3 regions of the Streptomyces sp. NPDC102360 genome follow, and region 2 is predicted to be linked to each of the others. Evidence: riboswitches for the same ligand, from Rfam matches in the RefSeq annotation. Region 2 holds a riboswitch; each other region holds the start of a gene.
What was found. Region 2 has a riboswitch for cobalamin ahead of ACIRHA_RS07865 (ABC transporter substrate-binding protein). Riboswitches for the same ligand answer to the same signal wherever they lie in the genome.
Positions count from the first base shown of each region.

Region 1: it holds a riboswitch for cobalamin, as region 2 does, so the genes downstream of both, ACIRHA_RS07185 ((2Fe-2S) ferredoxin domain-containing protein) here and ACIRHA_RS07865 (ABC transporter substrate-binding protein) in region 2, are expected to answer to the same signal.
Region 3: it holds a riboswitch for cobalamin, as region 2 does, so the genes downstream of both, ACIRHA_RS02300 (HoxN/HupN/NixA family nickel/cobalt transporter) here and ACIRHA_RS07865 (ABC transporter substrate-binding protein) in region 2, are expected to answer to the same signal.

Region 1 is NZ_JBIWLG010000001.1:1,574,622-1,584,317, reverse strand. Features, by position in the region: gene ACIRHA_RS07215 (glycoside hydrolase family 2 protein) at 1-1,190, shown strand, start outside; gene ACIRHA_RS07210 (sulfatase) at 1,187-3,010, shown strand; gene ACIRHA_RS07205 (hypothetical protein) at 3,195-3,503, shown strand; gene ACIRHA_RS07200 (hypothetical protein) at 3,500-3,697, shown strand; gene ACIRHA_RS07195 (amidohydrolase family protein) at 3,716-4,906, opposite strand; gene ACIRHA_RS07190 ((2Fe-2S)-binding protein) at 5,024-5,710, opposite strand; gene ACIRHA_RS07185 ((2Fe-2S) ferredoxin domain-containing protein) at 5,707-6,099, opposite strand; cobalamin riboswitch at 6,161-6,284, opposite strand; cobalamin riboswitch at 6,379-6,602, shown strand; gene metE (5-methyltetrahydropteroyltriglutamate--homocysteine S-methyltransferase) at 6,766-9,114, shown strand; gene ACIRHA_RS07175 (PepSY-associated TM helix domain-containing protein) at 9,186-9,696, opposite strand, start outside.
Region 2 is NZ_JBIWLG010000001.1:1,714,440-1,724,135, forward strand. Features, by position in the region: gene ACIRHA_RS07855 (ABC transporter ATP-binding protein) at 1-480, opposite strand, end outside; gene ACIRHA_RS07860 (FecCD family ABC transporter permease) at 477-1,490, opposite strand; gene ACIRHA_RS07865 (ABC transporter substrate-binding protein) at 1,550-2,602, opposite strand; cobalamin riboswitch at 2,664-2,863, opposite strand; gene ACIRHA_RS07870 (GntR family transcriptional regulator) at 2,879-3,556, opposite strand; gene ACIRHA_RS07875 (CaiB/BaiF CoA transferase family protein) at 3,782-5,095, shown strand; gene ACIRHA_RS07880 (enoyl-CoA hydratase/isomerase family protein) at 5,148-5,939, shown strand; gene ACIRHA_RS07885 (acyl-CoA dehydrogenase family protein) at 6,064-7,191, shown strand; gene ACIRHA_RS07890 (acyl-CoA dehydrogenase family protein) at 7,188-8,303, shown strand; gene ACIRHA_RS07895 (MFS transporter) at 8,432-9,691, shown strand; gene ACIRHA_RS07900 (hypothetical protein) at 9,675-9,696, opposite strand, start outside.
Region 3 is NZ_JBIWLG010000001.1:503,378-513,073, forward strand. Features, by position in the region: gene ACIRHA_RS02270 (M13 family metallopeptidase) at 1-919, shown strand, start outside; gene ACIRHA_RS02275 (dienelactone hydrolase family protein) at 1,145-1,879, opposite strand; gene ACIRHA_RS02280 (hypothetical protein) at 1,939-3,267, opposite strand; partial or broken gene ACIRHA_RS02285 (GTP-binding protein) at 3,622-3,843, opposite strand; partial or broken gene ACIRHA_RS02290 (GTP-binding protein) at 3,842-3,940, opposite strand; gene ACIRHA_RS02295 (RNA-guided endonuclease InsQ/TnpB family protein) at 4,114-5,286, shown strand; gene ACIRHA_RS02300 (HoxN/HupN/NixA family nickel/cobalt transporter) at 5,521-6,636, opposite strand; cobalamin riboswitch at 6,667-6,897, opposite strand; gene ACIRHA_RS02305 (inorganic diphosphatase) at 6,887-7,390, opposite strand; gene ACIRHA_RS02310 (GNAT family N-acetyltransferase) at 7,456-7,947, opposite strand; gene rho (transcription termination factor Rho) at 7,978-9,123, opposite strand; gene ACIRHA_RS02320 (class I SAM-dependent methyltransferase) at 9,470-9,696, shown strand, end outside.

The DNA.
Region 1 (9,696 bases), 140 kb from region 2:
GCGACGAGGCCGGGCAGGTGGTCGAGGCCTCCGTACGCGCCGACCTCGACCTCGCGCCACGGCTGAGCCTGACGCTGCCCCCGGAGCGGATCCGGCTGTGGTGTCCACAGGACCCGCACCTCTATGATCTGCGCATCGAACTCCGGGATGTGGATGGTCAGTTGGTCGATGAGGTCGAGTCGTACGCCGGTCTGCGCAGTGTCTCCGTCACCGGAAAGCAGATCCGCCTCAACGGCGAGGTCGTGTTCCAGCGCCTCGTCCTCGACCAGGGCTACTACCCCGACGGCCTGATGACCGCGCCCGACGACGCCGCCCTGGTCCGTGACATCGAACTCGGCCTGGCCGCCGGTTTCAACGGCGCGCGCCTGCACCAGAAGGTCTTCGAGGAACGCTATCTGCACCACGCCGACCGTCTCGGCTATCTGGTGTGGGGCGAGTTCGGCGACTGGGGCTGCAACACCGAACAGGGCCAGTCGGCCAACCAGCAGCCGGACGCCTCCTACGTACAGGAGTGGCTTGAGGTGCTGGAACGGGACCACTCCCATCCGTCGATCATCGGCTGGTGCCCGATGAACGAGACCTGGCAGGACCACGGCGACCGGATCACCGCGCTCGACGACGTGATGCGCGCGATGTTCCTGGCCACCAAGGCCCACGACACCTCGCGCCCGGTCCTCGACACCTCCGGCTATGCCCACCGGGTCTCCGAGTCGGATGTGTTCGACAGCCACGACTACGAGCAGGACCCGAGGCTCTTCGCCGCCAACCACAAGGCACTGTCCGAAGGCGACCCGTACGTGAACCGCTCCGACACCACCGGCGAGTCCTGGTCCATCGCCTACCGAGGACAGCCCTTCTTCGTCAGCGAGTTCGGCGGCATCTGGTGGAACCCGGCCGAGGCCGACCGGCCGCAGTCGGACACCCGGTCCGGGTCGTGGGGGTACGGCGACCGGGTGCGCACCTTGGAGGAGTTCCACACCCGGTTCGAGGGCCTGGTCGGTGTGCTGCTCGACCACCCGGACATGTTCGGCTACTGCTACACGCAGCTCACCGACGTCTTCCAGGAGGAGAACGGCCTCTTCGCCTTCGACCGCTCGGAGAAGTTCGACATCGAACGCATCCGCGCGGCTCAACTCCGCCCCGCCGCCATCGAGTCCGACGTCGAGACCAAGCGAAGGGTCCGCCCGTGAAGGCCATCATGGTCATGTTCGACAGCATGAACCGCCGCATGCTGCCGCCGTACGGCGCGGACTGGACCCACGCACCCAACTTCACCCGCCTCGCGGCCCGTTCCACCACGTACGACAACTGCTACGTGGGGTCGATGCCCTGCATGCCCGCACGCCGCGAACTGCACACGGGCCGCTACAACTTCCTGCACCGCAGCTGGGGTCCGCTGGAGCCGTTCGACGACTCGATGCCCGAACTCCTCAAGCAGCACGGCGTGTACACCCATCTCACCAGCGACCACCAGCACTACTGGGAGGACGGCGGCGCCACGTACCACGGCCGCTACAACACCTGGGAGTTCTTCCGCGGGCAGGAGGGCGACGCCTGGAAGGGCCAGGTCGCCGACCCGGTCATCCCGGAGAACCTGCGCGGCAAACGCCACGACCTGTGGCGCCAGGACTGGGTGAACCGGGCACACATGGACACCGAGGAGAAGCACCCGCAGACGCTGACCTTCGACGCCGGGCTCGAATTCCTCCGCGTGAACCAGGCCGAGGACGACTGGTTCGTGCAGATCGAGACGTTCGATCCGCACGAACCCTTCTTCTCGCACAAGCAGTACAAGGACCTGTATCCGCACGGCTACGAAGGGCCGCACTTCGACTGGCCGGACTACGGCAAGGTCACCGAGACCGAGGAGCAGGCGGGCCACGCCCGCATGGAGTACGCCGCCCTCCTCTCCATGTGCGACCACTCGCTGGGCCGGGTCCTCGATGCCATGGACGCGTACGACATGTGGTCGGACACCCTGCTGATCGTTTGCACGGACCACGGCCTGCTGCTCGGCGAGAAGGGCTGGTGGGGCAAGCTCGTCCAGCCCTGGTTCAACGAGCTGGCACACACTCCGCTGTTCGTGCACGACCCGCGCAGGCCGGAACTCGCGGGCACCCGCCACTCCGGGCTCGTCCAGACCATCGACCTCGCGCCGACACTCCTGGAGTTCTTCGGCGTCGACCGCACACCTGACATGCAGGGCCGTCCCCTGTGTGAGGCGACGGACGAGTCGGGCGCCGAGGTGCCGCTGCGCGAGTCCGCGCTCTTCGGCATGTTCGGCGGTCACGTCAACATCACCGACGGCCGCCGGGTCTACATGCGCGCCTGCCACGACGCGACGAACACACCGCTGTACGAGCACACGCTGATGCCCACCCACGGCCGTGGCCGCTTCGCCCCGCACGAACTGGTCGACGCCGAACTCGCCGGCCCGTTCACCTTCACCAAGGGTGTCCGCACGCTGCGGGCCCCGGCCAGAACCGCCCCCGGCTTCGACCCCTACCGCTTCGGCACCCTCCTGTACGACCTGGCCGACGACCCCCGACAGGAGCGCCCGGTCCAGGACGACGAGGTGGAGCTGCACATGATCCGCATGCTGGTGGAACACCTCCGGGACACCGACGCCCCAGCCGACCAGTACGCACGCTTGGGCCTTCCCCGACAGCCGGAAGACGTGACCACGTCCCACCTCCAGGTCGCCGCGCACCGGGACCGGCCGCGGCAGGAGGCGGCCCTCTCCCCCGCCCCACGGGCGGACGAGTTCCCCGAGAGCCGCCTCGGCCTGCGCACACCGCTGGCGGTGCTGCTGTCCGACCCGGTGGCAGTGGAGGCGGTGCGCCGCTTCGTCCCCGGCCTCACCGACACCGAGCTGCTGACAGTGCGGGACTCGGTGTCCCTGCTCCAGCTGTCCGCCGCCACGGGACGGCCGGACCGGGGCCAGCTCGACGGTCTGGCGGGCGAGTTGGCGCGGCTCTTTCCGTACTCCCACGAGACGCCACGCGAGTAGGACACGTGCCCCGTCGCACGGCTGGATACCGGGGGGGACGGGGACGGGGATCACGTCGTCATCAACACGGTGCCCCCCCCCATCAGAAGATGAGGAACATCCGCCGCGATCCGCGCGGCTGACGGATCCCGTCCTACGGTGCCGTGAGTTCCGCCACCAGGCGGTGTCCTCGTAGGATGCCGGGGTGCCGAGACCCATACCGATACCGAGGAGCCGCCGCGCGTGGATCGTCACGTGTGCCGCTCCGTGCGCCGCCGGCCTCGCCGCCGCCTATGGACTGAACACCTCCTCGGAACCCGAACCGCCGCCCAAGAAGCCGGTCAGCGCCCAGTGCGCCGCACTGATCGAGAGCATCGAGGGACAGCTGGCCAAGAACGAGCGGGACGGCAAGAAGGGCGGTGCGCTGGCGTTCTCACGTAACCGGGGCGCCGGCCAGGAGGATTGCGGCGATGCGCTCCGCGACCACTTCGGCCGTCATGGCGGTGATCGGTGACGCGCGGCGCCCGGGCCGCCGCGTTCGCCGGACTGGCCGCCGTCGCCGTCGCCGTCGGACTGACCGTCGCCGTGCGCGCCACGTCCGGACCGGAGCCGCAGCCCACGCCGACACGGGTGTACTCCTCCTGCCTGGCGGCGGACACCCGGCCGCTGGCGGCGGACGATGACCCGTGCGAGGGCCCCGGGCGCTGAACAACTCCCCCGCTACTGCTACGTGTTGGCGCTCAGGTCGTACCGCCTGCCGGCCGCGATCACGGCCCCGACGGACTGCAACGCCCCGAGGTCCGTGAGCGGGTCGCCGTTCACCACGAGGATGTCCGCGCTGTAGCCGGGAGTGAGCTGCCCGGTGGTCTCGTCAAGGGCCAGCGCGCGAGCGGCTTCCGTCGTGGCCATCGCGAGGATGCGGTCGTTGGGCAGGCCCAGGTGCTCGTAGAACGTGAGGCTGGAGGGCAGGCCGTCGAAGCCGGCGCGCTGGACGCCCGCGTCGGTGCCCGCGATCAGCCGCACGCCGGCCTCGGCCGTCCGGCGTACCGCGTCGAACATGGCCTCCGCGCGTTCGGCGCCGAAGAACCGAGGCAGCATCCGCCAGTTCGGGCTGACCGTGGGGCAGACGTAGATGTTCCGCCGGACGATCTGGTCGAGGACGTCCTGGCGGACCTCGAATCCGTCGGCCGTCATCCACGTGCAGTGCTCGATGCTGTCGACCCCGGCCGCGACCGCGGCGGTGATGCCGTCCGCGCCGTGCGCGTGCGCGGCGACGGGCAGTCCTGCGCGGTGCGCCTCGTCGACGAGCGCCGCCAACTCCTCCTCGGAGAACTGGGTTTCCCAGCTCTGGGCCCCGCCCTTCGTGAGCCCCCCGCCGGTCTCCATGACCTTGATGACCTTGGCGCCCGCCTCCGCATTGCGCCGCACCAGCCGCCGGACCTCCTCGGGGCCGGAGACCTCGCCGCCGAGGAACCAGCAATGGCCACCGGGCGGAGTGACGGGCACCGTCGCCGAAACGAGGCGTGGACCGACGGCCGAGCCCTCCCTGATGTCCTGGGCGAGCCGCACCGCGAGGCCGCCCCGGTCACCGAGGTCACGGGCCGTCGTGACGCCGACGCCCAGCAACTGCCGCGCCCGACCGGCCATCGCGGCGAACAGCACCTCGTCGTCCTGCTCCTGGAGCGTGGTGACGGGGTCCGGTCCCGCGTCGAAGCAGAGGTGCACGTGGGCGTCGATCAGACCCGGGAGCACCGTGCCGGCGGGGAAGTCGAGCCGGGGTTCGTCGGGCCGCGCCTGGCGCTCGACCTCCGCGCGCGGGCCGACGCCTGCGAGGACGCCCTCACGTACGAGGACGGCGCCGTCGGCGACAGCGTGAAGATCCGGTCCGGCCAGAACGTGCGCGGCGGTGATCAACATGAGACGCGGCTCTCTTTCGTATGCGAGGAACGCGAGTTGCTGCCATGCAGCACATCAGAAAGAGCGGGAAGTTCCTGGTTGTACGCGCCACCCCGGCCCAGCCGTGTCTGGTCGTCATCACCGCACCAAACAGCAGTCTCCGCACTTGCCGCCGCCGGGGGCCCGGTAGAAGAGACAGCAGCTCCGGCGACGGAACGCCAGGTCGGGGCCGATGATCCGGCCCGTTCCCTGTAGCCGGTCCGTCGCCAGCAGTTCGCGAGTCAGCCGTATAAGGTCCGCGCCCATGTCGGGCCGGGATCTGAGCAATTGTGCCGCCGATCCGACCAGCGCGGACGCCGAATTCCCGGCCAGCAGGCGCGGCGCCACCTTGACCGTGAGGCCGCTCTCGACCGCCGACAGGACGCCGTCCACCTCCGCGTGGACGGCGTCCGCGAGTTCCCCGAGTGACGGAAACTCTGACGCACGTCGGCCCTCGGGCCGGGGCAGGCGCAGAGCCGAGCTCCCCCCGGACCACTCGACCGTGCTCATCGTCGGCACGATCCCGTGGACGAGCGCGGAGGCGAGGACCGGCGACCAAAGGCGGGCCGCGAGGCCCAGGTGGGCGATGGAGACACCGATGCGGGGTTCGGCAGTGGTGGCGTAATCGTCGTTGACCGCCTGGGCTCGTGCGGCGAGACCAACGCGAGTGAGCCGTACATCGGAGGGCCGCCGCGTCGACGTCGTGTCGAGGGCGAAGAATCCACCCAGTCGCGAGGCCACGTCCCGCAGCGCCTCGGCGACCTCCTCCGACGGCACCTCGTTCATGCGGTCCTGGCCCGGCGCGGCGCGGCGATGAGGTAGAGGTCCAGGATCGCGGGGCGCTCCGCGACGCCCGGCCCGCCGGCCCGTACCCAGTCAGCTATGTCCTCGGTGGCGTCACGGTCGTTGACCAGCCCGAACCACACCGGCCGTGCTCCGGCAGCCCGCCCGGCGGCAGAGGGTTGCACGACGATGACGTTGGCCTGTTCGCAGACGTCAAGGCACTCGGAGATCCGCGTCGGCGCGATCCGGCGCAACCGCGCCGTCTGCGCCGCGTGATCGCCGTCGACCTTGACCGTTCCGCAGCAGCAGTCGCGGCACACCACTACGCGGCACGGAACCGCCCGGTCCGCTGCGGGGGCCGTCGCTCCGACTTCGGCGGGCCGTTCAGGCATGCCGCATCCTCCCTCTCGCCGGGGAGTTCCGCCCCGGATCGCTTCGAGGGGGCGACAGCGTGAGTCTCCTGGCTCTCGGGTCCGTGCTCGTCCCGGCCTTCCCACCCTCGCGGGGGCAGTGGCTCTCCGGGATCCGCTCGCCGATCACAGTGGCGGTACCGCACCGGATTCGCACCGGTTTCCTCGGGCCGCCGTCGCCCGTGTTCACGGCCATCATGCCATCCGGCGACGAGCTGCCCGCGGGCCGGACGTTGTGGCGCCTCCCGGGCGCGGCCCCGTAGGGTGAAGGACGTAGCTGGTTCGCCCCGCCCGCCAGACGGGGTGTCGTAAGAGGGAACCCGGTGGGATTCCGGGACTGCCCCGCAGCGGTGAGTGGGAACGACCGCCGTCATACGCACTGGTCCCCGGAAGAGGGGTCTGGGAAGCGACGGTCACTAGGTGTCCGCCCTTTCGGGTGGGTGTGCCCGCGAGTCCGAAGACCTGCCAACTGCCCGTGCACGGACGACACGTGCGCGGACATCTCGGTGACCTCGAGGGCGGGTCGGCGTACACATACCGGCCGATGGCCGTGCCCAGTCGCACGTGTCGCCGACCCGGTGGTGTCACTCCTTCGTGCCGCAGAGGCCTTCCGGGATCTCAGGGATACGTCTCTCGAAGGAGAATTCCGTGACCACCAGTACCGCGGCCACCACGACCGCGACCACCGGCACCGAGCCCGCACGGGCCACCGTGTACGGCTACCCCCGCCAGGGCCCGAACCGGGAACTGAAGAAGGCGATCGAGGGCTACTGGAAGGGGCGCGTCGACGCCGCCGCCCTCCGCTCCACCGCCGCCGAACTCCGCCGTACCAACTGGCAGGAACTGGCCGCATCCGGCATCGACGAGGTGCCGACCGGCGACTTCTCCCATTACGACCACGTCCTGGACACCACCGTCATGGTCGGGGCGGTGCCCGAGCGCCACCGGGCCGCCGTCGCGGCGGACGCCCTGGACGGGTACTTCGCCATGGCACGCGGCACTCAGGATGTCGCTCCGCTGGAGATGACCAAGTGGTTCGACACCAACTACCACTATCTGGTACCGGAGTTGGGGCCCGACACGGTGTTCACCACCGATTCCACCAAGCAGGTCGCGGAACTCACGGAGGCCCTCGCGCTCGGCCTGGACGCCCGCCCCGTGCTGGTCGGCCCGGTCACCTACCTCCTGCTGTCGAAGCCCGCCCCCGGCGTGGCCGACGACTTCGATCCACTCACCCTGCTGGACCGGCTGCTGCCCGTCTACGCCGAGGTCCTCAGCGATCTGCGGGCCTCGGGCGCCGCCTGGGTCCAGCTCGACGAGCCCGCCCTGGTCCAGGACCGCACCCCGGCCGAGCTGAACGCCGCCGCCCGCGCCTACCGCGACCTCGGCACCCTCGCCGACCGTCCGAAGCTCCTGGTCGCCTCGTACTTCGACCGGCTCGGCGAGGCCCTGCCGGTGCTCGCCAAGGCACCCGTCGAGGGCCTCGCGCTCGACTTCACCGGCTCCGCCGCCGCCAATCTGGAGGAACTCGCCGCCGTCGGTGGCCTGCCCGGCAAGCGTCTCGTCGCCGGTGTGGTGAACGGCCGCAACGTGTGGGTGAACGACCTGGAGCGGTCCCTCGCCACGCTCGGCACCCTGCTGGGGCTCGCCGACCGCGTCGACGTGGCCGCTTCCTGCTCGCTGCTGCACGTCCCGCTGGACGCGTCCGTGGAGCGGGACATCGAGCCGCAGATCCGGCGCTGGCTCGCCTTCGCCCGCCAGAAGACCGCCGAGGTCGCCACCCTCGCCAGGGGCCTGACTCGGGGAGCCGGAGTGATCGGCGCCGAACTCGCTGCCAACCGTGCCGCGTTGAACTCCCGGGCCACCTCCCCCATCACCCGCGATCCGGCGGTACGCGCCCGCGCCGCCGCCGTCACCGGGGCGGACCTGCGCCGCTCACAACCGTACGCCGAGCGGACCGCCGCCCAGCGGGCCCTGCTGAACCTGCCGCTGCTGCCGACGACGACCATCGGATCGTTCCCGCAGACCGGCGAACTCCGTTCCGCCCGTGCCGACTTGAGGGCAGGACGCATCGACGGCGCGGAGTACGAGAACCGCATCAGGAACGAGATCCGTGAGGTCGTCTCCTTCCAGGAGAAGGCCGGCCTCGACGTGCTCGTGCACGGCGAACCCGAACGCAACGACATGGTCCAGTACTTCGCCGAGCAGCTGGACGGCTACCTCGCCACCCAGCACGGCTGGGTCCAGTCCTACGGCACCCGCTACGTCCGCCCGCCGGTCCTCGCGGGCGACATCTCCCGCCCCGAGCCGATGACCGTACGCTGGACGACGTACGCCCAGTCGCTCTCCAGCCGTCCCATCAAGGGCATGCTCACCGGCCCGGTCACCATGCTCGCCTGGTCCTTCGTCCGCGACGACCAGCCGCTGGGCGACACGGCCCGGCAGGTCGCCCTCGCCCTGCGCGACGAGGTCGACGACCTGGAGACGAACGGCACTTCGGTCATCCAGGTCGACGAGCCGGCACTCCGCGAGACACTCCCATTGCGCACGACCGACCATGCCGCCTACCTCGCCTGGGCCACCGAGGCGTTCCGCCTCACCACCAGCGGCGTCCGCCCGGACACGCAGATCCACACCCACATGTGCTACGCCGAGTTCGGTGACATCGTGCAGGCCATCGACGACCTCGACGCCGATGTCATCAGCCTGGAGGCCGCCCGCTCCCACATGCAGGTCGCGCACGAGCTGGCCGAGCACGGCTACCCGCGCGAGGCAGGTCCTGGCGTGTACGACATCCACTCCCCGCGCGTTCCGACCATCGACGAGGCAACCGCTTTGCTGCGTACGGGACTTGAGGCCATCCCGGCCGAGCGGCTGTGGGTCAACCCGGACTGCGGGCTGAAGACCCGCGGCTGGGCCGAGACACGGGCCTCCCTGGAAAACCTCGTCGCCGCCGCACGCGCCGTCCGTGAGGAACTCGGGACGACCGCGCCCTGACGTGCGACTCCGAGGCCTCGCCCCTGGTGCCGACACTCCGGCGCCAGGGGCGAGGCGCCCTCCCGCCTACATCAGGCGATCGGCGTGTACGTGCGCCTCCCCCGCCGGTACGCGATCTCGCCGAGCGCGATGTCGCAGAGCATGAACGCCGCGAGCGGGATGCCGAGCAGCGGCACGAAGTAGCCCAGCAGGGCGATCGCGACCATCAACGGCACCACCACGTACGGCGGCACGTGCTGCCAGGCGCCGCGTGGGACGGGCCGCCCAAAGGTGGCGCCGCGACCGCGCTGCCACCACATGCGGTACCCCCACACGACGAGGAGCACCACGGCCGCGGCGAGGGCGGCGAGCGCGATCTGGTTGACGATGCCGAACAGGTTGCCGGTGTGCAGGTCGATGCCCCAGCGGGACAGCTTGGCGAGCACCGGGTAGTCGGCGAACCGCACCACGTCCGTGACCTCGCCGCTCATCGGGTCGACGGCTACGGCGTCCTGCTTCTCCGGCCAGCTCCGCTGGATCTGCTGGACGACGTACCCCGAGGACGCGTCGGCGGGCGGGACGATCTCCACGGGGTTCGAGAGA
Region 2 (9,696 bases):
CTGCGCCAGGGCGCGGGCGATCTGCACCCGCTGGCGCTCGCCGCCGGACAGTGTGTGCCACAGGCGGTGCGCCCGGTCGGCGAGACCACTGCGGTCCAGGGCGTCGCGGACCGCGGCCTCGTCCGCCGCCGACGCGGGCTGCCAGGCGCGGCGGTGCGGGACCCGGCCGAGCCGCACGACGTCGGCGACCGTCAACTCGACCTGGGCGTCGGATTGTTGCTGCACCATGGCGATGCGCCGCGCGGCCTGCCTGCGGCCCACCGAGGCGAGCGGGTCACCGTCGAGCGTGACGACGCCCGCGGACGGGGCCAGCACGCCGGACAGCAGGCGCAGCAGGGTCGACTTGCCCGAGCCGTTGGGGCCGAGCACTCCGGTGACGGTGCCGGGCTCCGGTGCCACGGACACCCCGTCGAGCACCAGCGCGCCGCCCGGCGACCACGACACGCGGTCGGCGCGCAGTCCCTGCTGGGAAAGGCTCACCGCACACCCCGCCCGCGGTACAGCACCAGCACGAACGCCGGCACACCGATCAGCGATGTCACCACACCCACCGGAACCTCCTGAGGTTCGAGCACCGTCCGCGCCGCTGTGTCCACCCACACCAGGAACACCGCCCCGGCGAGCGCCGTCACCGGCAGCAGCCGGGTGTGCCCCGGACCCACCAGGGCGCGCGCCGCGTGCGGCAGCACAAGACCGACGAAGCCGATCGCTCCCGCCGCGCTGACCAGGGCCGCCGTCAGTAGCGCCGTCACGCACAGCAGCACGATCCGGGTGCGGGCCACCCGGACGCCGAGGGTCGCCGCTGCTTCGGCGCCGAAGGCGAACGCGTCGAGGGTGCGCCCGTACGCGAGGCACACCACGAGCGTGACGGCGAGCACGGCCAGACACAGCCACACCTCGGTCCAGCCGACCCCGCTGAGCGAGCCGAGCAGCCAGAACAGCACGCCGCGCGTCGTCTCCGCGTCCGCCGAGGTCAGCACGACGAACGAGGTCAACGCCGAGAACAGCTGCATCGCCGCGACGCCGCACAGCACCACCCGGTCCGTGCTGCCGCCCAGCGTGTGACTGAGTACGAGCACCAGCGCGAACGAGCAGACGGCTCCGACGAACGCGCCGCCCGATACGGACACGGCGCCACCGCCGAGGCCGAGCACGACGACGAGCACGGCCCCGGTCGACGCGCCCGAGGAGACACCGAGCACGAACGGATCGGCGAGCGGATTGCGCAGCAGCGCCTGCAGCACCGTGCCGCACACCGCGAGCCCGGCCCCGCACACCGCCGCGAGCAGCGTCCGCGGCAGCCGCAGATTCCATACGATGCCGTCCCGGATCGGCGAGAGGTCCGAGGTCGCCAGGCCGATCCGGTCGCCCACCGCCGCCCACACGTCACCGACCCGGATCTGCGCGGGACCGAGGGTGATGGCGAAGGCCACGGAGGCGCACAGTGCGGCGATGCCGGCCGCCCAGGCGAGTGTGGCCCGAAGGGTGATCCGGGGCGCGGCCTGTGGATACGCCGCCGGGGCCGCGCGAGCGGCGACCGTACGAGCCGTCACCGCGCGAGCCCGAACTCGCGCAGCCCCGCGGCCACCCGCTCCACGCCGTCGACCGTCCGGATGGTCGGGTTCATGGCTTGCCCGCTCAGGCGCACGTACCGCTTCTTCTTCACTGCGGTCATGTGCTTGGTGACGGGATTGGACTCAAGGAACTTGATCTTCTGTGCGGCCGACTCGGCCGACTGCGAGCGGCGCGTCAGGTCGCCGATGACCAGCACGTCCGGATCGCGGTCCGCGACCGTCTCCCAGTTGACCTGCGGCCACTCCGCGCGCGTGTCGTCGAAGACGTTGCGCGCCCCGAGCTCCTTGGTGACGATGCCGGGGGCGCCGCAACAGCCCGCCATGTAGGGCGAGTCGGAGTTGGCGAACCAGTACAGGACGTCCACACCGTGCGCGTCGCCCCCGGAAGTGGCCTTGCGGACCCGGGTCTTGAGCGAGTCGATCAGCTTGTCGCCGCGCTTCTCCACGTCGAAGACACGTGCCAGATCGTGGATCTCGCCGTACACGACGTCGAGCCCCAGGGTCTTGGTCCGCACCCCGTCTCCGTCGCCGTTGTCCTTGCCCACGCAGTCGCTGGGGGAGAGGTACGTGGGCACGCCCAGCTTCTCGAACTCCGCGCGCGGCGCCACACCGCCCTTGCCGAGGGTGTACGTGAACGAGGCAGCGGCGAAGTCCGGTTCGGTGCCGAGGACCTTCTCGAACGACGGGTAGCGGTCGGCCAGCCGCGGCACCTTCGCGTTGGCCTTCGCCAGGTCCTTCGGGACCGGGTCGGTCCAGGTGCCGGTGCCGACCATCCGGTCCTCGAGGCCGAGCGAGAGCATGATCTCGGCGGAGCCCTGGTCGAGGGCGACGGCCCGGCGCGGGGTGTGCTCGACCCGCACCTTTTCTCCGCAGTTGTCGAGCGTGACACCGCCGCCACCGGCGGCACCGTCCTCGGTGGTGGCGGTCGTGCCGCACCCGGTGAGCAGCAAGGCGCCCACCAACAGCGGGGCGCATCGGCGGAGTTGACGTGCGAACAGCACGGGGGTTCCTTCACGTCCAGGGCTCATACGCGGAGCCGGCCTATGGTGAGGGCCTGCCGTTTGGATCAGGCCCCAGCCCCCACGCCACGCGGCACTGGAGACCGCCAGCAGGTCTTCGGACTCGGGGTCGTCCGCGCGAAGCGCCTTCCCAGGCCGATGTGCCGGCCCAGTGGCAGTGGCTCCGCCCGTCACCCTCACCGCTGCGCGTCAGTTCCGGTTTCCCACCGGATTCCCTGACCCGTGTGCGTAGAAAAACACACAAAGGTACGACTGGCTCGGCGAAACTATCACGCCGGGCATCCGCTAGGCGGAGGGCGGGGTGAAGACCGCCTCCAGCTGGGGACGGGTTCCGTCCCGGTGGTGGTCCATGAGCGATACGAGGCGTTCGTGGTCGCGGACGCGGAGCGCCTCGACCATCTCCGCGTGCTCGTCGACGATCCGCTTCTGTGACATCGGGTCGTGCAGGAGGTAGGCCCGATAGCCGTCGCTCAGCTGCCAGACGCGGCGCAGTTCGGCGACGACGAGGTCCAGGCCCGACGCGGTGAACATACGGAAGTGGAAATCCGAGTTGAGGCGGGCCATGGCGGTGAGGTCGCCGCGGGCCGACGCCTCCGCGATCCGCTCGTTCACGCCGGAGAGTCCTTCGAGCGCGGAGGCCGGGAGAGGCGGCAGTCGACGCAGCACCTCCGCCTCCAGGACCCGCCGCATCAGATACGTCTGCTCGAACTCGGCCGCGGTCAGCACCTTCACCCGGTACCCGACATTGCGGACGTGGTCGAGGACGCCTTCGCTCGCCAGCACCCGCAGCGCCTCACGTACCGGGGCCCGGCTCACCCCGAGACGCGTGGCCAGTGCCTCCTGCCGCACCGGGCTGCCCGGCGTCAGATCGCGCGCGAACAGCATCGCCCGCAGCTCCTCCACGACCTGGGCCACCGCTCCGGACACCGCGTCAAGACGCTCCGCTCCCGTCTGAGCCGTCACTGGTGCCTGCCTTCCCGTCGAGGGTTGTCGACTCTAACTCCCCTGAAAGTGCAGGGGCATTGACATGGTGCCGCACGGTGAGTCAGATTGCATCCAATCTTGCTCAGGTCTTGCTCAGGTCTCGCTCGGATGTATGTCCCGTTCAGTGGCGAACGCCCGGAAATTTGACCCAGCGGTGGCGTCAACAGGCGCTATCGGTGGCCGATTTCAGAGGAGGACTCGGCGATGACGCCGAAGGAACCGGCAGAATCGGTAGACAATTCTGAAGCCGCGGCGGCGGCAGCGGGTGGCGGTGGATCCCCTGCGGGCCGACCGCTGGACGGCGTCCGCGTCGTCGACATCACCTCGACGCTCATGGGCCCGTACTGCACCCTGCTGCTCGCCCAGTGGGGCGCGGACGTCATCAAGGTCGAGCCGCCGGCCGGCGACGTCGTCCGCTACATAGCCGACACTCGAGGCAACGGCATGGGCCCCGCCTTCCTCAACACCAACCGCGGAAAGCGCAGCGTCGCCCTCGACCTCAAGGCGCCCGGCGCGGCGCCCGTCCTCGCCGCCCTCGTGGACTCGGCCGACGTCCTCGTGCACAACCTCCGCCCCGCCGCCGCCCGTCGGCTCGCCCTCACGGCCGAGTCCGCGCTGGAGCGCAACCCGCGCCTCGTCCACTGCGCGTTCCGCGGCTTCGCCGCCGGTGGCCCCGACTCCGACCGGCCCGCCTACGACGACGTCATCCAGGCCGCCGGAGGCGTCGCCGCACTCCAGGGCGGCGACGGCGGAGCGGAGTACGTGCGGCAGGCCGCGGCCGACAAGACGGTCGGCATCTACGGGGCCGCGGCCGTGCTCGCCGCGCTGCACGGCCGCCAGGCCTCCGGCCGGGGGCGCGCCGTCGAGGTCCCGATGCTGGAGACGATGGCCTCGTTCACCCTGCTCGAACAGCAGGGCGGCCGCGTCTTCGACCCGCCCACGGGCCCCACCGGCTACGCCCGCACCAGTTCCCCGCACCGCCGTCCGTGCCGCACCAAGGACGGCCACCTCGCCGTCATGATCTACACCGACGCCCAGTGGCGGTCCTTCTTCGCCGCGATCGGCCGCCCCGCGCTCGCCGACGATCCGCGCTTTCGCACCATCACGGAGCGCACCGAGCACATCGACACCCTCTACTCGATGGTCAACGCCGAACTGTTGCTGCGCACCACGGCCGAGTGGCAGGCCGAGTTCGACGCCCGCGACATACCCGCCACCCGCGTCAACACCCTCGACGACCTCTTCACCGACCCGCACCTGAGCGCCACCGGTTTCTTCGAGCGCACCGAACACCCCACCGAGGGGCCGCTGTTGCTCGGCCGACCGCCGGTCCGGATGACCGAACCCGCTGTCGGCGCTTCCCCGCGCGAGGACGAGGGACCGCTCCGCCCCGCCCCGCACCTCGGCGAGCACACCCGCGAGGTCCTCGCCGAACTCGGCCTGCCCGGCGCGGAGGCCGCCGCCCTCTTCGACAACGGAACAGCGCGCGAACCGATCGACGCGACCGCCGCCGCCTGAGAACAGCCGCCCGACGGCCTTGAGAAGCGCCCCCTGAACGGAAGGATCCGCCATGCCCGCGGCCGAAGACCTCCTCTACTCCACCCGCGACCACATCGCCACCATCACCCTCAGCCGCCCGCACCGGAAGAACGCGTTCACCCTCCCGATGGCCGACGCCTGGGCCGAGGCGCTGCGCCGCGCCGACGCCGACCCGGACGTCCGCGTCATCGTCGTCACCGGCGCCGGCGACGCCTTCTGCTCCGGCGTGGACCTCGCCGACTTCAAGGGCGAACAGCGCACCCCGATCCAGGAGAAGAGGCTGCTCACCGAGCGCGTGCACCAGGTCGCCCGGGCCCTGGACGACCTGGACAAGCCGGTCCTCGCGGCCGTCGCGGGACCCGCCGTCGGCGCGGGCATGGACATGGCCCTGCTCTGCGACCTGCGCTTCGCCGGCCGCTCGGCCCGCTTCTGCGAGGGCTACATCAAGGTCGGCCTGGTCCCCGGTGACGGCGGCTGCTGGCTGCTGCCCCGCGTCGTCGGACAGGCGGCGGCGCTGCGTCTGCTGTGGACCGGCGATTTCGTCGACGCCGCCGAGGCCAAGCGGCTCGGCATCGTCGAGGACGTCTTCGAGGACGCCGACCTTCTCGACGAGGTGTACGCGTTCGCCGCCCGACTCGTCGCGAGGCCGCCCGCCGCCCTCGCCCTGATCAAGCGCGCCGTCCGCCAGGGCGCGAACCACGATCTGCGCACCGCGCTCGACCTGATCTCCTCCCACATGGCCGTGGTGACGTCGATGGACGACTCCCGCGAGGCCTACGCCGCGTTCCGCGAGAAGCGCACTGGCACGTATACGGGTTCCTGACCAGATCAAGCCCCGCCGGCGATTGAGGCGATCCAGCCCCTCCGGCGTTTGAGGAGCGGGGTCCGGGGCGGAGCCCCGAGACCGATCGCCGGGTGACCGAAACTTTCTGGAGGCAGCCCCCTTGATGTCCCCGACCGACACACACACCGACCCCCGGTCCGCCGCCCGCACCCTGACCGACGAGTGGCGGAAGGCCTCCCGCTACACCCCTCGCAGCGACGCCTGGCTCCGCTCCTTCGACCGCGACTTCAGCCGCGAACTGGCCGCCCGCGGCATGACCGCCATGACCTGGCCGGTCGAGTACGGCGGCCACGCCCTGCGCAACGTCGACCGGCTCGCCGTCACCGAGGAGCTGCTGCGGGCGGGCGCACCCGTCGCCGCGCACTGGATCGGGGACCGGCAGATCGGACCCGCCATCCTGCGGCACGGCAGCCCCGCGCTCAAGGAGGAGATCCTGCCGCGGATCGCCGCCACCGACGCCGTCTTCTGCCTCGGCATGAGCGAACCCGAGGCCGGCTCCGACCTGGCGTCGGTCCGCACCGCCGCGCGCCGCGTCGCGGGCGGCTGGCGGCTCAGCGGCCACAAGATCTGGACCAGCCACGCACACCACGCCACGCACGCCTACGTGTTGGCCCGCACCACACCGCGCGAGGACGTCGACCGCAAGCACCAGGGGCTGAGTGAGTTCGTCGTCGACATGGACGCCGACGGCGTGAGCACGGGCGCCATTCCCGACCTGGCGGGCGAACACCACTTCAACGAGGTGCGGTTCGAGGACGTGTTCGTCCCCGAAGGCCGCCTCATCGGTACCGAGGGGGAGGGGTGGCGCCAGGTCGTCGGGCAGCTCTCCTTCGAACGCGGTGGCGCCGAACGCGTCCTGTCCAGCTACCCCGTCCTCGTGGCGCTGCTCACCGAGGCGGCCCGGACCGGGCACGGCACCCGGGACACCGACGCCGCGTCCATCGGCTCCCTCACCGCCCGGCTCACCGTCCTGCGCCGCCTCTGCTGGGACGTCGCCTCCGCCATGGACCGCGGGGAGACCCCGGTCCGTGCGGCCGCCGCCCTGAAGTACCTGGGCAACGCCTTCGAGAACGACGTCGTCGAGGCGTTCCGCGAGGCCTCCGGGGGCCTGCCACCCACTGCCGACAGCGACTTCGGCCAGGCGCTGCTCGCCGCCCCGGCGTTCGGCCTGCGCGGCGGCGCCTCCGACGTCCTGCTGTCCCTGATCGCCCGCGAGGAGACCCGCGTATGACCACCCCCGCCAAGCCCCGGCGCCGCGCATCCACCATCACCAGCGAGTACGCCGACGAACTCCGCGAGGTCGTGCGCGGACTCGCGGCGGACGCGGCCGAAGAGGACCCGGCGGGGGAGGCACCTGGCCCCGCGCTGTGGGACCGCCTCGCCGAACTCGGCATGACCCGCCTGGACATCTCCGAGTCGGCAGGCGGCTCGGGCGGCACCTTCGACGACCTCCTCGCCCTGACCCACGCGCTCGCCTCGCACGCCGTGACCACCCCGGTCGCGGAGTCCGCCACCGCCGACTGGTGTCTCGCTTCGTGCGCCACCCTCTCCACGGGGGCGACCACACTCGCCCTCCTCCCCGCAGGCATCGCAGGGCCGGACCAGGACGGCACGCTCACCGCTCAACTGCCTGCCGTCCCCTGGGCGTCCGGAGCACACACCCTGCTCCTGGTTCCGGTGGCCGAATCCGAAGGAGCCACCGAAGCGGGCCCGTGGACCGTCGACCTCACGGGTCCCGGCGTCACCCGCCACCTGGCCGCCCCCGCCCTGTGCGGCACTCCGTACGAGGCGATCGAGCTGACCGCGGCGCCGGTGAACACGCTTGCGCCCGCCGCTCCGTCCCCCGCACGCATCCGCGCCCGCCTCGCCCTGCTCCGCTCGGCCGCTCTGCTCGGCGCGGCCGAGGGTGCCTACGAGCTGACCGCCGCGCACGTGACCCAGCGCGAGCAGTTCGGCGCACCGCTCCTGAAGATCCCGGCGGTCGCCGCCCACCTGGCCACGATGCGCGTCCATCTCCTGCAGGCCGAGGCCGCGTTGAACCACGCGCGCGACACCTACCGCGCGGACACCGGCGTCCCGAATGATCGGCTGACCGCCGCGGCCGCCACCGTGCGGATCACCGCAGCGACCACCGCCACCGAAGTGGCCCGCAGGGCCCACCAGTTGCACGGTGCGCTCGGCGTCACCGCCGAGTACCCGCTGCACCGGTACACCCGCCGCCTCTGGTCCTGGCGCGACACCCCCACCCCGCAGCAGACCGAGACCGCCGCACTGGGCCGCCTGGCCATCGCGGCCGGCGAGGCAACCCTCTGGGACGTCCTCACCGCGCCCGCGCCGCACTGACCTCCCGCCGCACCCTTCCCCAGAGAGGCTCGACGATGAGTCGTCCGGTCAACCCAAGAGCGGTAGCCAGCACGGCCGCACAGAAACGGAGTTGCATCCGGAACATCCTGGTCGGCTCGATCGGCAACATGATCGAGTGGTTCGACTGGTTCGTCTACGCCACCTTCGCCGTCTACTTCTCCGGCCAGTTCTTCCCGGCGGACGACCCCACCGCCTCCCTCCTGAACTCCGCGGCGGTCTTCGCCGTCGGCTTCCTCGCCCGGCCGGTCGGCGGCTGGCTGCTCGGCAGGCTCGCGGACCGCAAGGGCCGTAAGAGGGGCCTCACCGTCACCGTCGGACTGATGTCGGCGAGCGCCCTGATGATCGCCGTCGCCCCCGACCACGCGACGGCCGGCTACACGGGCGCCGTGGTCCTCGTCGTGGCCCGCCTGCTGCAAGGTCTCAGCGTCGGCGGCGAGTACGCGGCCAGCGCCTCCTACCTGACCGAGGTCTCGGCCGGCCACCGGCGGGGCCTCGGCGGCAGCTTCCAGTACGTCTCCGTGACGCTGGGGCAACTGGCCGGTCTGGTGATCCTGATCGTGCTCCAAACCCTGCTCAGTGAGGACCAGTTGACCCAGTGGGGCTGGCGCATCCCCTTCGTGATCGGCGCGCTCGGCGCCGTCGCCGTCTTCTATCTGCGCCGCGGTATGCACGAGACCGAGGCGTACGTGAAGGCGGAGGCCGGCGACGTACAGAAGCGGCGCGGCACGCTGCGCGAGGTGTGGCGGCAGCGGCGCGCGGCCGTGCTGGTGTTCGCCCTCACGCTCGGCGGCTCCGTCGCCTACTACACGTACACGACGTACCTCAACAGCTATCTGGTCAACAGCGTCGGCCTGCCCAAGGAGCAGGCGTCCTGGGTGAGTCTCGCGGCGCTCTGCGTCTTCCTCGTGCTGCTGCCGCTGGGCGGATACATATCGGACCGGGTCGGCCGCCGTCCGGTGCTGATCTTCTTCGGCATCGGCACGACGCTGGGCACCTATCCGATCCTCAGCGGCATGAAGGCGTGGCCGACCTGGGGCGCCGCCCTCGCGTTCTCGGTCCTGGCGCTGACGATCGTCGCCGGGTACTCGTCCGTGAACGCGGTGGTGAAGGCGGAGCTGTTCACCACCGAGGTGCGCACCGTGGGCGTCGCCGTCCCCTACAACCTCGCCCAGGCCCTCTTCGGCGGCACCGCCTCCTACGTCGCCCTGGCCTTCGCCGACGCGGGCCACGAGAACTGGTTCTTCCTCTACGTCTCCGGCTGCGCCCTGATCTCGCTGATCACCTACGCGCTGATGCCCGAGACGTCGAAGACGTCGCTGGTCGAGGAGCCGGAGTCGGCGAAGGAGCCGGTCAGCGGCCCTCGTTGAGCGCG
Region 3 (9,696 bases), 1.2 Mb from region 2:
CTCCAAGGCGCTCATGGACGAGCTGGTGGCCAACCTGCTGGAGGCGTACCGCCAGTCCATCTCCCGCCTCGACTGGATGACGGACGAGACGAAGGAGCGGGCGTACGACAAGCTCGGCACGTTCCGGCCGAAGATCGGCTACCCGGACGAGTTCCGGGATTACTCGGGTCTTTCGGTTGTGGCTGATGACCTGCTCGCCAATGCCTACGCCGCCGATGCCTTCGAGCACGACCGGCAGATGGCGAAGATCGGCGCGCCGGTCGACCGCGACGAGTGGTTCATGCTGCCGCAGACCGTGAACGCCTACTACAACCCGGGTACGAACGAGATCTGCTTCCCGGCCGGCATCCTGCAGAAGCCGTTCTTCTCGCCGGAAGCCGACGCCGCGGAGAACTACGGCGGCATCGGTGCGGTCATCGGGCACGAGATCGGGCACGGGTTCGACGACCAAGGTGCGCAGTACGACGGGCAGGGCAACCTGAACGACTGGTGGACCGCCGACGACAAGACCGCCTTCGAGGCCAAGTCCAAGGCGCTCGTCAAGCAGTACGACGGGTTCTCGCCGCGGAACCTTCCGGGGGAGTTCGTCAACGGGTCACTGACCGTGGGGGAGAACATCGGTGACCTCGGTGGGCTGACCATCGGGCACACCGCGTACAAGATCGCGCTCGACGGTGCGCCTGTGCCGACGGAGGGTGAACTCACCGGGTCCCAGCGGCTGTTCATGAACTGGGCGTACTGCTGGCGTACGAAGCGGCGGCAGGAGCAGGAGCAGCAGTATCTGACGATCGACCCGCATTCGCCGCCGGAGTTCCGGGCGAACATTGTGCGGAATCTGGATGAGTTCCATGAGGCGTTTTCGACGGTGGTCGGGGACGGGTTGTGGGTGGAGCCGGGTGATCGGGTGCGCATTTGGTGAGACGGTGCGGGGCGGGGCCGGATGGTTGAGGCCGTCCGGTCCCACGTCGCGGGGCGCTGCCCCGGGCCCCGCTGCTCAATCGCCGCAGGGGCTTGAAAGATCGGGGCGCTGCCCCGGACCTCGCGCCTCAATCGCCGGCGGGGCTTGAAGGATTGGGGCGTTGCCCCGGGCCCCGCGCCTCAATCGCCGGCGGGGCTTGATTGTGGGCACCAGAGCGGTTCGAGTTCAGGATTGCGAGAAGCTCGATGCCAGGAATTCGATCGTTGACGTCCATGCCTCGTGGGAGGCCTGCTCGTCGTAGGTCTCTGGGCGGCCGTCGTTGAAGAAGGCGTGGTCGGCCGGGTAGATGCGGAAGTCGGGGGTCACGCCCGACTGGGATGTGATTGCGGTGCGGAGGCCGTCGAGGGTGGCCTGGGGGATCGCCTCGTCGCGCTCGGCGTAGTGGCCCAGGATCTGTGCCTTGAGACGGGAGAAGTCCGGGACCTCGCCCTGGATCACGCCGTAGAACGGGACGGCCGCGCTCACCCGCTGGTCCTCGGCGGCCAGGTACAGGACGAAGCCGCCGCCCATGCAGAAGCCGACCGCGCCGACCGTGTCGGACGTGACCTGGGGGAGGGCGAGCAGGCAGTCGACCGCGCCGGACAGGAGTTCCACGCCGCGCTCCACCGGCAGGTCCCGCATCATGGCGAACGCTTCCTGGGAGTCGTGCGCCACGTTCCCGCCGTACAGGTCGGGGGCGAGTGCCACGAAGCCCTCGGCGGCGAGGCGGTCGGCGACGTCGGCGATGTGGTCCGTCAGGCCCCACCACTCCTGGATGACGATGACGCCGGGACCGTGCCCCGGGGCCGGCAGCGCCAGATAGCCGTGGGCCGTGCCGCCCTGGCTGTCGAACGTCACGTTCTGGCGCGCAGGGCGGCCCGTGGACCTGGGGGTGTGCGGGGTGTGCGGAGTGTGTGCCATGAAACCACGATGCCACCGCGGTCGACCGCGGTGGCATCGTGGGGGCCGAACTGGCCGTGTCAGTCCTTCTTCTGCGCCGACTGCAGCGCCGTGATGCACATCGCGATCGCCGACTGCAGCTCCTCCAGGCGCTGCAGCATGTCGTCCTCGACGATGTCGTCGATCTCCTCGGCGGCGACGTCGTCGAACGTCAGCTCCTCGAAGGCCTTGGTGGCCTTCTGCAGGCTGCTGTAGAACTTCGCGCGCCGCTCCTGCACCCGCAGTTCGGGGTCCTTCTCGACGGTCTCGGCGACGAGCGTGCGCACGGTGTCGTACGCCTCGCGGGCCCACTCGCCCGCCTCCTCGTCCTCGTCCAGCTCGTCGATGAGGGACAGGTGCCGCTCGGCCTCCTGGCGCAGCTCGGGGGAGGCCTCGATCTTCTGGCCCGCGGGGGTCTTGACCTGCCCCTCCTCCGCGATCCTGCGTACGTACTCGAGCTGGCCGCCGGTCTTGGTCTCCTCGGCGACGGCCTTCTTCAGGTCGTCCGTGCGCACGACGTCGCGCGCCATGCCCGTGCGCAGCACCGGGTCCTCGTCGAGGCGGTCCATCAGCGCCTTGCGGGCGGCCTCGGCGGTGCCGGGGTCGGCGAGGATCGCGGCACGCAGCGCGGTCGGGTTCTCCGCGACCTCCAGGGCCTTCGTCGGGCGGATGCCCTCGGACTCGGCGGCCGCGGTGATCGCCTGACCGCGCACCGAGGTCGCGCTGTTGCGGGACACGTAGTACGACAACCAGACGTCGGCGTCCGGGAGTTCGACGTCGGTACCGGGCTCGAGGGCCTCGAACTGGGGGACCAGGCCGTCGTCCGCCGCGCTGTCCCACGCCTTGTAGAACCGCATGACGCGGTCGGGGGAGCAGTCGGCCAGTTCGGCGAACTTCCGGGCCGATACCTTCACGGACTCCCCGGCGGACTGCCCGCCGGGCCGCACGCTGCGGGCCACCTTCAGGGCGAAGGCCCAGCCGCCGGTGCGGGCGTAGACGCCGAACTCGTGGGCGTCGCGGGTGATGGCCTCCGGTACGTCGCCGGGGGCCGGGTCGTCCTCGGCCTCCGCCTCGGCATCGACCTCGGAGCTCTCCGCGAAGGGGACCTCCGTGGGCGGCGTCCAGAAGTCGCCGGACGGGCTGTCGGACGCGCTGTCGGACGCACCTTCGGGGGCCGCGGCGGTGGCGTCCGGGGTATCGGTGGTCGGCGGGGTCCACATGTTCGCGGTGTCCCCGGGCTCGGCCGTCTCCTCGTTCGCGGGCGCGGCGGGGCCGGCGTCAGGGGCGACGGCCGGCGCGGGCACGGGCTCCGCGGGAACGTCGTCGCCGGACGGGATGGCGGCGTCGGACGAGTCGATGGCTACGGACACGTAGGCACTCCTGAGTGATCGGGCGCGTGCGGGTTGACGAGCCACTTTATCGTTCCGATTGGGCCGTTTTGCGCGCGAGTTGCCACAACGGCGCGGCGGACGCGTGTGCGAAGCCCGGGCGGCCCGTCCTGGGCGGTGGCACGGGTGGGGCGTGGTACGGACGGGCCCGCCATTCGCGGCTCCCCCTTCTGCGAACAGCGGGCCCGGGCTCGGCCTCGACCGCGCGCCGCGGCGGGAGGGCGAGGGCACGGGAGGCTCGATACCGCAGCATCTCAGCGCGCGGCCCCGCGGCGGACGGGGCCAAGGGGCCCTCCCGGTGGGCCGAACGGCCCCGATTCAACAGCCGGCTCGCATTCATCCGTGCGGCGCGGACGCGGCGCCGGCGCCGCGCACCACCCGCAGCAGGTATTCCTTGCGGTGCAGCGGGTCGTGGTCCGTGCGGGAGCGGCGCGGCACGCCCGCGCGGACCGGGGCGTAGTGGTCGAAGGAGGCCTCCAGGACGCCTTCGCCCCGGGTGAGGGACGGCAGTTGCTGCTCCAGGGCGCGCACCCGGGCCGCGGGGATCAGCCCGTCGACCTAGGTCGTCGATCACCCCGGCCGTGTGCAGGGGCCGCTCGGTCAGGCTGGTCTTACCGGCGTCGACGTGCGCGAGAATGCCAAGATTCAGCGGGATCCTGCGCGGAACCTCAGGCGTTCACGCATGGGAGGAATCGCATCCCGTGACCGCGACGCGGAGCGTCGCAGCCACGTGCTTGTGGTCGAACACAGTGCCGCTTGGTCGCCGGATCGTGGGATGGATGTACGGAACTCGCCCTCGTGTCCGTTTGGGTGCGTAGGGTCGCGGCCATGAAGCTGGTGGTGCGGGTGAAACTCCTGCCGACGCCCGTACAGGCGGCGGCACTTGAGGCGACCCTGCACGCCTGCAACGAGGCGGCCACCTGGGCCGCCGAGGTCGCCTTCGAGCAGCACGCACGCCGTCCGCTGCTCCTGCGCAAGCACACCTACACCGCGATCCGACAGCGTTGGGGCCTTGGCGCCCAGGCCGCCCAGCACGCGATCAAGAAGACCTGCGACGCCTACACCACCCTGGCCACCAACCTGCGCGCCGGACGCTACGGACGCCCCGGAACCAGGCGCCACACCCTCGCCTCGGGCAAACCGGTCACCTTCCGGGACGATGCCGCCCAGCCCTACGACGACCGGATGCTGTCCTGGCAGCACGCCGCGCGCACCGTGTCGATCTGGACCACGGCCGGCCGGATGAAGGGCGTGGCGTTCACCGGGCAGGACGAACAGCTCGCTGTCGTGGCCGCGCACCGCAGGGGCGAGTCCGACCTGGTCCGCCAGGGCGGCACGTGGCTCCTGATCGCGACCTGCGAGATCGAAGAGGCCGCCCTCAACGCCCACCCCGCAGAGTTCCTCGGCGTTGATCTGGGCATCGTGGACATCGCCACCACCTCCGAGGGCGAACGCTACTCGGGGCGCCGCGTCAACCGTCAGCGCGCGAACGATCGCCGACTGCGGTCCACGCTGCAGAAGAAGAACACCAAGTCCGCCAAGCGGCGGGCCAGGAAACACGCCGGGAAAGAGGCCCGGCGCAACAAGGACATCAACCACAAGATCAGCAAACGGATCGTGGCGGAGGCTGAACGCACCGCACGCGGCATTGCCCTGGAAGAACTGACAGGCATCCGCGAGCGGGCACGGCTGAGAAAGCCCCAACGCACCACGCTCCACACCTGGCCCTTCGCCCAGCTCGGCGCCTTCATCGCCTACAAGGCCCGCAGCGCCGGGGTCCCGGTCGTGTACGTCGATCCGGCCTACACCAGCCAGGAATGCTCCCACTGCCACCACACCGCACGCCACAATCGGCTCTCCCAGGCCGAATTCACGTGCCGGGTCTGCGGTTTCGTTGAACACGCAGATGTCAACGCGTCCCACAACATCCGCCAAAGAGGCTGGATGGCGTGGGTCTGCGGGGCCCAGTCAACGGCCCCTGAACTCACCCTCATCGCGTGAGCTCTGGACGCAGCCGAGCCTCGCCACAGCCAGTGACGACTCGAGCAGCAAGCCCGGGAAATTCATTACCGGGTAGTTGACTGTGTGCACTGACAGTCATGTCCTTGAGGGAGAGGGCAGGGGCCTTCTGAAGGAACATGTCTGCAGTGCGCATGGATCGGTCCTCACGGTAGGGGCGCGCGGGATTGCCGCTGCCGTCAGTGCAGCAGGGGGCCGCGCGCCCCGGCAACCGAATTACGCGCCGTCGGCCAGCCGCGCCGACCACCGCTGCTCGACCCTGGCCAGGCGCCAGTAGGCGATCGCCGCCACCCACACGGCCACGAACAGGCCCACGATCACGTACCCGACGTTGTCGAGGTCGAGACCGGCGATCCACCCGGTGACCGCGTCGGACAGGGCGAGCTTGTCGTGCAGGACGCCGACGAGCTCGATCGTGCCGATGAAGAACGCGACCGCGATCGACAGACCGGTGATGGTGAGGTTGTAGAACACCTTGCGCACCGGGTTGGAGAACGCCCACTGGTAGGCGAAGTTCATGAACGTGCCGTCGAGCGTGTCGAACAGGCTCATGCCCGCGGCGAACAGCAGCGGCAGGCACAGGATCGCGTACCACGGCAGGCCCGCCGCCGCGCCGCTGCCCGCCATCACCATCAGCGTCACCTCGGTCGCGGTGTCGAAGCCGAGCCCGAAGAGGAAGCCCAGCGGGAACATCTGTCCCGGCCGGGTGATGGACTTGGTGAAGCGGCCGAGGATCCGGTTCATGAACCCGCGGGAGTCCAGGTGCTCCTCGAGCTTCCGCTCGTCGTACGAGCCCGCGCGCATCGCCCTGAAGACCTTCAAAATGCCCATCAGGGCGACGAGGTTGAGCGCCGCGATGAGGTACAGGAACGTGCCGGAGACGGTCGTGCCGACGACGCCGAGCACCTGGTGGGTGCGCGAGTCGTCGTTCAGCAGGGTGCCGGCGAGCGCCGCGCCTCCGGCGACGAGCGCCGCCATGGCCACCACCACGCTGGAGTGGCCGAGGGCGAACCAGAAGCCGACGGAGACGGGCCGCTTGCCGTCCGCCATCAGCTTGCGGGTGGTGTTGTCGATGGCCGCGATGTGGTCGGCGTCGAAGGCGTGCCGCATGCCGAGCGTGTACGCCGTGATGCCGAGGCCGATACCGAAGGCCTTGTTGCCTACTTCGTAGTGCTCGGGGACGACGAGCAGGAACAGCACGCCGAACGCGACGACGTGCAGCGCGGCGATCACCGCGATCAGGCCGGCCGTGCGCAGCGTGTCCTCGCGGCGCCAATGGAAGGCAGGGGAGGGGGAAATGGGGGAATTCTGGGAGTTCCCGGGCAGGGTCATGCGTCGATCACGCTCCAGCACCTCGTGGATCACTTCGTGAGATGCCGCGGCCGGTCTCCTGGCTTACGGGCGTGCCCGCCGCTCCGGCCTTCCCGGCGGCCGTCGGCCGCCAGTGGCGTACAGGGTGGAACGGCGCGCTCCGGACGGCGCTGTCCGAAACCCGATCACAGTGGCGAGGGCCGCTCCGGAATGGGCCCCTGAAGGGCCGTCACCGGTCTTCCCGAGCACCACGGCCCGGCCACCCTACTACCTACCCGGAAGCGCGCTCACGGGCCCGGTCGATCTCCTCGTACGCCTTCTCCCGGCCCTCCCAGTGGGAGCCGTCGACCGACTTGCCCGGCTCCAGATCCTTGTAGACCTCGAAGAAGTGGGTGATCTCCAGGCGGTCGAACTCGGGGATGTCCTCGATGTCCCGGGTCGCGTCGTGCCGTGGGTCGTGCGCGGGCACGCACAGCACCTTCTCGTCCGGGCCCTTCTCGTCGCTCATCACGAACATGCCGATCGCCCGGCACTCGATGACGCAGCCGGGGAACGTCGCGTCGCCGGTCAGGACGAGCGCGTCCAGGGGGTCGCCGTCGCCGCCGAGCGTGCCCTCGATGTAGCCGTAGTCCGCGGGGTACTGCGTCGACGTGAACAGCATCCGGTCGAGCCGGATCCGGCCGAGATCGTGGTCCATCTCGTATTTGTTCCGGGACCCCTGCGGGATCTCCACGATCACGTCGAACGCCTCGGCGCGTGCCTGACTGCTGCCCAATGTGGCCTCCTTGCCGCATTCCGACGCCCACGAGTGTGCGCTGTGGCGGGCAAGGGCGGAAGACCTCAGACGGCCGGAGGAATGGCGAATTCGAGTTCGGGCCGGTCCCAGGCGACGGCCGGCGGGCGCGCGGGCACCGTGCCGGTGCGGTGCGCGCCCATGGAGCGGTAGAAGCCCTCGGCGGGCGGGTGTGCGACGACGCGGACGTGGTCGAGGCCCGCGGCTCGGGCCTGCGCCCGCATGTGGTCGACGAGCAGCCGGCCGATGCCCCGGCCCTGCGCCTCGTCCGCGACGAACATCAGGTCCAGCTCCGGCGGCTCGGTGAGCAGCGCGTAGAAGCCGAGCACTCGCTCGTCGCCCTGATCCACTGCTACGTAGACGTGGTGCGCCTCTACGTAGTCGGGTCCCACCCGGTAGCCCGCGACCATGGAGGCGTACGGGTCCCGGTAGGCGCTGGAGCCGCGCACGAGGCGGGTGAGGCGCCGGGCGTCCTGGGTGGTGGCCCGCCGGATGGTGACCGCCCGGCCGCCTCCACGGCGCGTCATGCTCGCGTTCATGCGTCGAGTATTACGCATGCGGGGGTGCGGTCAGGTGGTGGGCACGGTCGACTGCGCCTGGCGCAGGAACGTGGCGTTGTCCGGGCTCTGGCGCAGCTTGTCGAGCAGGGCCTCGTAGGAGGCGGCCGGGTCCCGGCTCTGCAGGGCCCGCCGCAGTCCGCGGACGACGGTCAACTCGGGGGCGGAGAGCAGGAGTTCCTCGCGGCGGGTGCCGGACGGGGTGAGCTCGACGGCCGGGTGGACGCGGCGCTGCGCGAGGACGCGGTCCAGGCGCAGCTCCATGTTTCCGGTGCTCTTGAGCTCCTCGAAGTAGTAGTCGTCGGCGCGGGAGCCGGTGTCTACGAGGGCGGTGGCGAGGATGGTCAGCGACCCGGCCTCCTCGGCGTCGCGGGCCGCGCCGAAGAAGCGCTTCGGGCCGTGCAGCGCGGCGGCGTCGACACCGCCCGACAGGGTGCGGCCGCTGGTGGAGGCCGCGTTGTTGTACGCGCGGCACAGCCGGGTGAGGGAGTCCAGGAGGATCACTACATCGCGGCCCTGCTCGGTGAGCCGCTTGGCGCGCTCGACCGCGAGTTCGGCGAGCGCGATGTGCGCCTTCGCCGGCTGGTCGAACGTCGAGGCGTACACCTCGCCGCGCACGGAGCGGCGCATGTCGGTGACCTCCTCGGGGCGCTCGTCGACGAGCACCACCATGAGGTGCGCCTCGGGGTGGTTCGCGGCGAACGCGGCGGCGAGCTGCTGCAGCAGCACCGTCTTGCCGGTCTTCGGCGGCGCGACGATCAGGCCGCGCTGCCCCTTGCCGACGGGCGTGAACAGGTCGACGACCCGTCCGGCGAGCCCGGCGGCCGGGTGCTCCAGACGGAACCGTTCGCTGGGGTGCAGCGGGGTGAGATCGGCGAAGTGCGGGCGGCGGCGGGCCGTCTCCGCGGGCGCGCCGCCGACGGTCTCGACGTGCGCGAGGGAGCGTGGCTTCCCGCATGTCCCGTCGACGAAGTCGCCCTTGCGCAGGCCGAGTTGGCGGATGAGGTGGGCGGGAACCTGGACGTCGTGCGACGTCGGGATCAGGTCGGTCGCCCGCAGGGAACCGTGCCCGTTCCCGCCGATGTCGAGGACGCCGGCGGCGCGGACGGGTTCTTGGGGTGTGGTGGTTTCTCGGGTTGTGGTGGTGGCCGTGGTCATGGCGATCACAGGTCCTTTCGCGGGCCGGGCCGCGGACGCGGCAGGCGTACAAGAGCAGGGAAGGGAGGGGATCCGGCGAGTGGCAGGGGCGGCTGAGCGCGCCCCGCGGCCGGGGAAAACCTGGTGCGTGCGGCAACGGGTGAAGAGCCCGCCAGAAGCCGCTGACCAGGGATGACGTGCGCTGTGTGGCGACGGGAACACCGTCGGACCGAAAGCGCTGAAAGGAGAGATTCGGTACCGGCGCCTCGAAACGGGCGAGCACATGTACCGCTAAGACCGTACCACCAGATCCCTGCCGCGCGGCAAGCCCCGACTTCGGCGGCGGCGCGCCCTATGCTGATCCGCCATGTTCACCGATCAGGGTCCCACCCTCCGCGAGCTGGCCGTTCAGGCGCTTTCCTCGGTCGAGCGGGGGTACGACCTGCTGGCGCCGAAATTCGACCACACGCCGTTCCGCACCCCGGATGCCGTGCTCGATTCGGTGGGCCGCGCGCTCGCCGGACTCGGCCCGTATGCCACCGGGCTCGACCTGTGCTGCGGCACCGGCGCGGGCCTGCGCGTGCTCCGCGAGGC